Regions from separate parts of the Fundicoccus sp. Sow4_F4 genome, predicted to be linked through region 2. Evidence: riboswitches for the same ligand, from Rfam matches in the RefSeq annotation. Region 2 holds a riboswitch; each other region holds the start of a gene.
What was found. A riboswitch is a leader RNA that binds a small molecule or an ion and turns the genes downstream of it on or off. The one in region 2 is predicted to bind magnesium.

Region 1 (2,280 bases), on a different contig from region 2:
GGAGTTTCAACATTTAGGTGAATCAATCAATCAGAAGTTGGCGATTGCGATATCGGATGGTAATCCAGCTAGTGAATTAGCTCAAGAAGTCTGTGAACTACATCGACAATGGTTACTATTTTCGTGGCCGGAAGGGCATTATAGTCCTGAAAAACATTATAATTTAAGTTTGATGTATGTGCATGATGAAAGGTTTAAGGCTTATTATGATGGGATAACACCAGGTGCAGCTGAATTTTTACATAAAGCGATTGGTATTTATACTGCTATGGAAAATTAGGTGGCTGTTTGGTCAAGAAGACAGGAATGTCATTCGATGATGATCTATAAACGAAAAGAACCGTAAACAATCCTAATACCTTCGTGTTTAAAATAGGACACTTCTTTACTTAAAAAAATTCCGAGTTGACAATAATATTTACTGCTGTATACTGTTGAGTTGTAAAGTAATTACATAAAATTTTAAATGATTTGTTAGGCGAGGCTCCGCTACAAACACAGGCTACTGCCCAAAAACGTCGAGAGACACCAATGGGTATAACAGGAATTGTCGATATAAGGCTCTTCTTAACGTAGCTAAAAATAAACAACTGTTTATTTTTTACGTTGTAACGTGCTAAAGCTCCACGAAGAAATCACAGAAGCTTTTTTTGTGCACTTTTGAGCCCTCACTAACGATTAGTGGGGGATTTTTTGTTTTTATTTTATAGTTTATGAATGTTTGATGGGAGGGAACAATATGGTAAAAAGTTGGATCTAATAAACAATCTATTAAGTTGTCGTTTAGGTTACTTACGAGCAGTCGCTCAAGCATTAAAAGGAGGTTGAAAACAAATGGATGATAATAGTCGAAAGAATCGCAGCTTTAGGCGGAAAATGAATCAAAAGAATATAAACAAGTTATTATCTATTTGTTTGTAACCACCTGAAAATTAACTGCCTGAAGCCCAAACATAGAAGGAGGCAAACACATGTTATTACTAATAATTGAGTTGGTTGTTTTTATTGGTATTGCACTGTTGTTACTAAATCACTTCTGGGGAAAGAAGGTAAAATAATATGACAAAAATGAATAATAACCGTAAAGTGGACTACAACCACTTTGCAGAAATGAACATAGCTGAAATTATGCAAGAATTTAAAACAACGATGCAAGGTTTCAGCGAAGAAACAGCAGCAGAAATTAGAAAAGAATTTGGTAATAATGAAATTGAGTATGGTGAGAAAACACCATTGTGGTTAACAGTACTAAAAGCCTATTTCACACCATTTACCTTAATTTTATTAGCATTAGCTGCAATCTCATTTGTGACTGAGTTTATCTTAGCAGATGCAGGTGATAAAAGTTTGGTAACTGTATTGTTAATTGTAGTGTTAGTTGTGATTAGCGGTACGATGAGCTTGATCCAATCGGTTAAGGCAAATGATGCAGCGGAAGAATTACAACAAATGGTAAAAGTTACCACGGCAGTAAAGCGTGATGGTCAGTACCAAGAAATTCCATTACAAGATATTGTCATGGGTGACTTAATCAAGTTATCCGCGGGAGACATGATTCCAGCTGATTTACGAATCATTCAATCAAAGGACTTATTCGTATCACAAGCTTCACTAACAGGGGAGAGTTATCCTGTTGAAAAGAAAGCAGAATTAGGCACAGAAGCTTCCGATAGCCCAACAAACTTAGAAACCTTAGCATTTATGGGGAGTAACGTTATCAGTGGTAGCGCTGAAGGAATGGTAATTGCAACTGGCAATCAAACAATGTTTGGTCAAGTTGCAAAAGAAGTTACGGCAGACGCACCTAAGACAAGTTTTGAAATCGGCATCGAAAAAACATCGCATTTATTAATTCGTTTCATGTTGATTATGGCACCCTTAGTTGTGTTAATTAATGGTGTAACGAAAGGTGACTGGTTACAAGCGTTACTATTCGGTTTATCTGTAGCCGTTGGTCTAACACCGGAAATGCTACCAATGATTGTAACAACGAACCTAATTAAAGGTTCTAATGCAATGGCTAAGGAAGGTACTATCATTAAGAATATCAATTCAATCCAAAACTTTGGTGCGATTGATGTGCTATGTACAGATAAAACAGGAACCCTCACACAGGACAAAATAGTACTTGAATACCACTTGAACTTAGAAGGGCAAGAAGATGAAAGAGTACTGCGTCATGCTTACTTAAACAGCTACTATCAAACTGGTTTAAAAAACTTGATGGATGTTGCAATTATTGAGGCAGCCAATGAAGAACTGAACACTAATGCAATCATT
Region 2 (2,280 bases):
AAGCTGTTGCCATAGAAAATTGCGACAACTAGTCCTAAAGTCACCCCTGCTGCCAAACCTAAGATAGCTCCGACTAGAAATTCTTGCCAAACGACTTTGCCTAAGTGATTCCCTTTACGGTTCTCACCAATCGTAATTTTCCGAACGGCTACCGCTAAAGATTGGGTTCCCACGTTACCGGCCGAGTCCATAATAATCGGAATAAAGGCTGCCAGTAAGACGACCTCATTCAATGTTTCCTCAAATGAATTAATTAATCCGGCACTAATCATCCCTAGAAAAATCAGAATAATGATCCAAGGCAGCCGTTCACGAGCGATACTCCAGGTTGATTCTTCGTTAGTCGCTTGTTTCTTCGATTTACTGATGGCCGAAAATTCTTTAAAATCTTCAGTCGTTTCTTCGACAATAATGTCCATTACATCATCAACCGTAATAATCCCAAGCATTTGCTCGCTAGCATCCGTCACCGGTAGCGCAACTAAATCATACTCCTGTAAGAGTAGGGCTGCGATTTCTTGGTCTTCGGTCGCACGGACTGATACAAGTCGTGTTCTCATTATTTCACCCAAAACGGTTTCTTCGGCGTGCAAAATTAAATCACGTAAGGAAACAACGCCCGTTAATTTTCCAGAGTTATCCACCACGTAAATATAGTAGACCGTTTCAATTTCTTCGGCTAAGCGACGAACGCGGTCAGTGACATTCTTGATTGTTTCTTCGACACGCCCAACCAGGTAACTTTTATTCATGATTGAACCGGCAGTTTCAGGTTCAAAAGCCAGTAGTTCTTCAATTGAGTGTCGCTTGTCTGTTGGAAGTAAGTCGAGCAATTGTGTGGCTTCTTGATCAGGTAAGTAGGTTAAAAATTTTACAGCATTATCAACTTCCATATATGACACGAGTTGACCAATATAGTCTATTGAGAAAATCTCATGCAGCTCTTGTTGTTCGCTCGGCGTCATCCATTCAAATAATTTAGCGAACTCGTCCGGCATTAAAAAGTCTTCAATTTTACGTTTATTCTGAGGATATAGGGTATGAAATAAATCCATTTGGTCTTTCACGTGGAGTCCGAAGAATAATGCTCGGAAGCCCTCACGGTCGTTTTGCTTAGCTGCTTTAAAAATTTTTTCGTAATTCATCATTCGTTTCATTCCTTCCAAAATAGAGTGCACGGGCACCCTGCTTCTTGATTATTTATTGTAATATTTCTAAATTTGCACCTCTGAAAATCGGGACTTGGGTCCATGCTCCTCACCTCCTGGAAGTTTTCTAAACACAAAAAAAAGCACACCCCAAAGAGTATGCTGATTGATATAGATTAATTTACTATAATCGTTAAAAAACGCTGCACCTCTTCGTCGAGTTTTAGCTCTGAACAGCATAGGGATTTCCCAGCTGCGTTAAAAATTTCCTTAATTCGGAAATTCCTGTTGACCCATTGGCATCTTTGGATGTTTCTGGGCAGCAGCATATCTCTAGTTCAGTAGCCTCACCTAACAAGGTTATTTAATTTTGTGGTGTTGTAGTGTTGTGGTCATTGACAACTGTTTAATTATAACTGATTGACAGACAATTGTCCATCTAAAGTCCTTAAAACTCCTGATATACGGCCGGATTCTGGTCTTTATTACGACCATCTTCACGGGTTAACGTACTCATCAACGCGACTTCTTCTGCCGACAAGTTAAAATCGAAGAGTGATAAATTTTCTATTTGGCGAAGGATGTGTCCTGATTTAGGAATCGGTAAGGCACCTAGTTGCAGTAACCATCTTAGGACAATTTGTGCATTACTACGATTGTACCGCTTGGAAATTTCAGTTATAATTGCTTCATTTAATGAAGCGTTCTGGCGTCCTAAAGGACTCCAAGCCTGAGTGATGATTTTATTTGCTTGATCAAATTCTAGTTGCTTTGCCTGATTAAAGTAAGGATGCAGTTCAACTTGATTAATGACCGGCAGAATTCCTGTTTCGTCTTCCAAACGTTGAATATGTTCCGGCAGAAAATTACATACTCCAATCGAACGAACTAAACCAGCTCTTTGCGCATCAATTAAGGCTCGCCAAGCTTCCACATATTTGTTCTCCTTTGGGTTCGGCCAATGAATCAAATATAAATCAATATAATCCAAACCAGATCGCATCACTGATTCTTCAATCGCTTCAAAGGCTAGTTGATAATCATGATGGCGCCCTGCTAATTTTGACGTGAAGGTGATTTGATCACGGGGAACACCACTGTTGCGAATTGCCCGTCCGACCGTCCCTTCATT
Region 3 (2,280 bases), on a different contig from region 2:
TTCGTTTTTTGGTGACGATTATTTTAATGTACCAACTGGAGAAGTGGGTTAATACGTTAGATAGTTTAACATGTCAACTGGATTGCTGAGTTAACACGTTAAAAATAGAATCTGACTAGCTGTCGGATTCTTTACTAGCTACGATGATTTTCTTAACCGCGTCTCAGTTACCTTTTGGTATTTGGATGATGAAGAACTTTATGGATGGCGTATCGCCTGAATTGGAGGAAGCCGCCTGGATTGACGGAGCTTCGAGATTGGAAGGAATCAGACGGGTTATCTTACCGCTGATGACACTTGGCGTGTTTACAGTAGCAATAGTTACATATATAGGCAGCTGGGGAAATTTCTTTGTGCCTTATATTTTATTATCCTCACCTAGTAAATTACCAGCATCAGTTACTTTATATCAATTCTTTGGCAAATACGGGTATGCCGCTTATGGCCAATTGGCAGCTTAATCGGTAATTAACATGATGCCGACCTTTATCCTATATTATTTCGCCCAAAATCATATGTCCAAGGGCTTGACGATGAGTGGAGCGGCGAAAGGTTAAGCCTTAGAAGGTGGCTGTATGCTGACTAATAAAAGATGAACTGTGACTCGTATTATGCGGGTGGCAGTTGTTTTTAACTGAGTTGCTGTCGTAGAATAAATGGTTAGACGCTTCATTGATTGAAGACATTACGAGTCAATTAATTTATTTGAGAAGACAACCGGTTAATTTATTTGAGGCCTTTAAATTCAATAAAAACACTAAGTCATTCTATGTATAATACACAGATGTGAAAAAACTCAAATATAAAACACATTAGTTCTTTTATTTCATTCTACTAGACCTTAATTTTACTGTCTAACTTAGTGTAGCCTAATCAAAAGAGAAACTTATAAAAGCTTGAAAGCTAGAATGAGACCGTGGGTTGAAAATAACGTTGGTCAACTAGTGGTTAGAGTCCTGCTAGTTATATGTGCGCCCCTTCGTTCGATTAGAGACTATTGGCTCTGGGCGGTGGGGCTTGCGGCCTTTGTTTACGTTTAGTTTAGGTAATGATGATGCTTATTTTCCCTGAGTGATTATCTGAGAAGGCAAGAGGGTTATCTTGTTGATTAGACTTCAGTGGCTGGTTTAGGTATAATGGTTAAGTATGTTAATTAAATAGCCTTGTTAGGTGAGGCTACTGTATAGAGAAATGCTGCTGCCCAGAAACATCCAAAGATGCCAATGGGTTAACAGGAACTTTCGAATTAAGGAAGTTTTTAATGCAGCTGGGGCTTCCCTATGCTATACAGAGCTAAAACTCGACGAAGAGGAGCAGATTTTTTATGGGATCAGTCTATAGATAAACACGCTCTTCGGGGCGTGTTTTTTGTTTGGAAAATTCTAGGAGGTGAGGCGTATGGACCCCAGGCCGGATTCAATAAGGTGTTTATTTAAAGCATTAAATAGTAAAAAAGAAGGGTGCCAGGATGCACCTTCTGGAAGGATTGATTGATATGATGAATTACGAAGCAATTTTCAAAGCAGCCAAACATAACGAGCGTCAAACATTCCGGGAGCTATTCTTCCGGTTACACGTAAAAGACCAAATGGATTTATTCCATGCGCTGTATCCCAAAAACAAACGTAAAATCGAAAATTTCTTATCGCCGAGTGAGTTTGCTAAATTATTCGAATGGATGACGCTGGACGAGCAGAGCGAGTTGTATGAAATTTTTACGGCGTCTTATATTAGCCAATTGTTGTCGCATATGGAAGGCGATAATGTGGTGAAGCTTTTGAATTATCTGCCAGATTCAGACTCAAACATACTGCTGGATTTATTGCCGGCAGAAAAGCGATATATAATAGAAGAGTTATTGGCATTCGATCCGGAAACGGCTGGTTCAGTGATGAACAAAAGCTTCTTGGTAGGCAAAGTTGAAGATACGATTAAGGTAACGGCAGAACGTGTACGAGGACTCGCTCAAGAAGTAGAAATGGTGTATTATATTTATGTCATTGACCAGGCGGGAAAGCTTAATGGAGTGGTCTCTTTGCGTGATTTAATTTTACATGCACAAGAGCAAACGCTAGGCGAAGTGATGATGACACGCCTTGTGTCTGTGGATTCAAGCGCAGACCAAGAAGAAGCAACCAAATTGTTGCAAGACTATGACTTGGTGGCACTGCCTGTTATAAATACAGCGGGCAAGATGTTGGGGATTATTACGGTCGATGATGTGATGGATATTATTGTTGAAGAAACGACGGAAGACTTCAATGAATTTGCTGCGATTAG

Region 1: another riboswitch for magnesium. It lies ahead of mgtA (magnesium-translocating P-type ATPase); the one in region 2 lies ahead of mgtE (magnesium transporter).
Region 3: another riboswitch for magnesium. It lies ahead of mgtE (magnesium transporter); the one in region 2 lies ahead of mgtE (magnesium transporter).

The regions. Positions count from the first base shown of each region.
Region 1 is NZ_JBQKLQ010000001.1:415,344-417,623, forward strand. Features, by position in the region: gene ACTQ5J_RS01945 (MerR family transcriptional regulator) at 1-280, shown strand, start outside; M-box (ykoK) riboswitch at 464-642, shown strand; gene mgtA (magnesium-translocating P-type ATPase) at 1,060-2,280, shown strand, end outside.
Region 2 is NZ_JBQKLQ010000009.1:103,945-106,224, forward strand. Features, by position in the region: gene mgtE (magnesium transporter) at 1-1,148, opposite strand, end outside; M-box (ykoK) riboswitch at 1,351-1,514, opposite strand; gene ACTQ5J_RS12160 (aldo/keto reductase) at 1,597-2,280, opposite strand, start outside.
Region 3 is NZ_JBQKLQ010000004.1:48,408-50,687, forward strand. Features, by position in the region: gene ACTQ5J_RS07210 (ABC transporter permease subunit) at 144-461, shown strand; M-box (ykoK) riboswitch at 1,156-1,318, shown strand; gene mgtE (magnesium transporter) at 1,496-2,280, shown strand, end outside.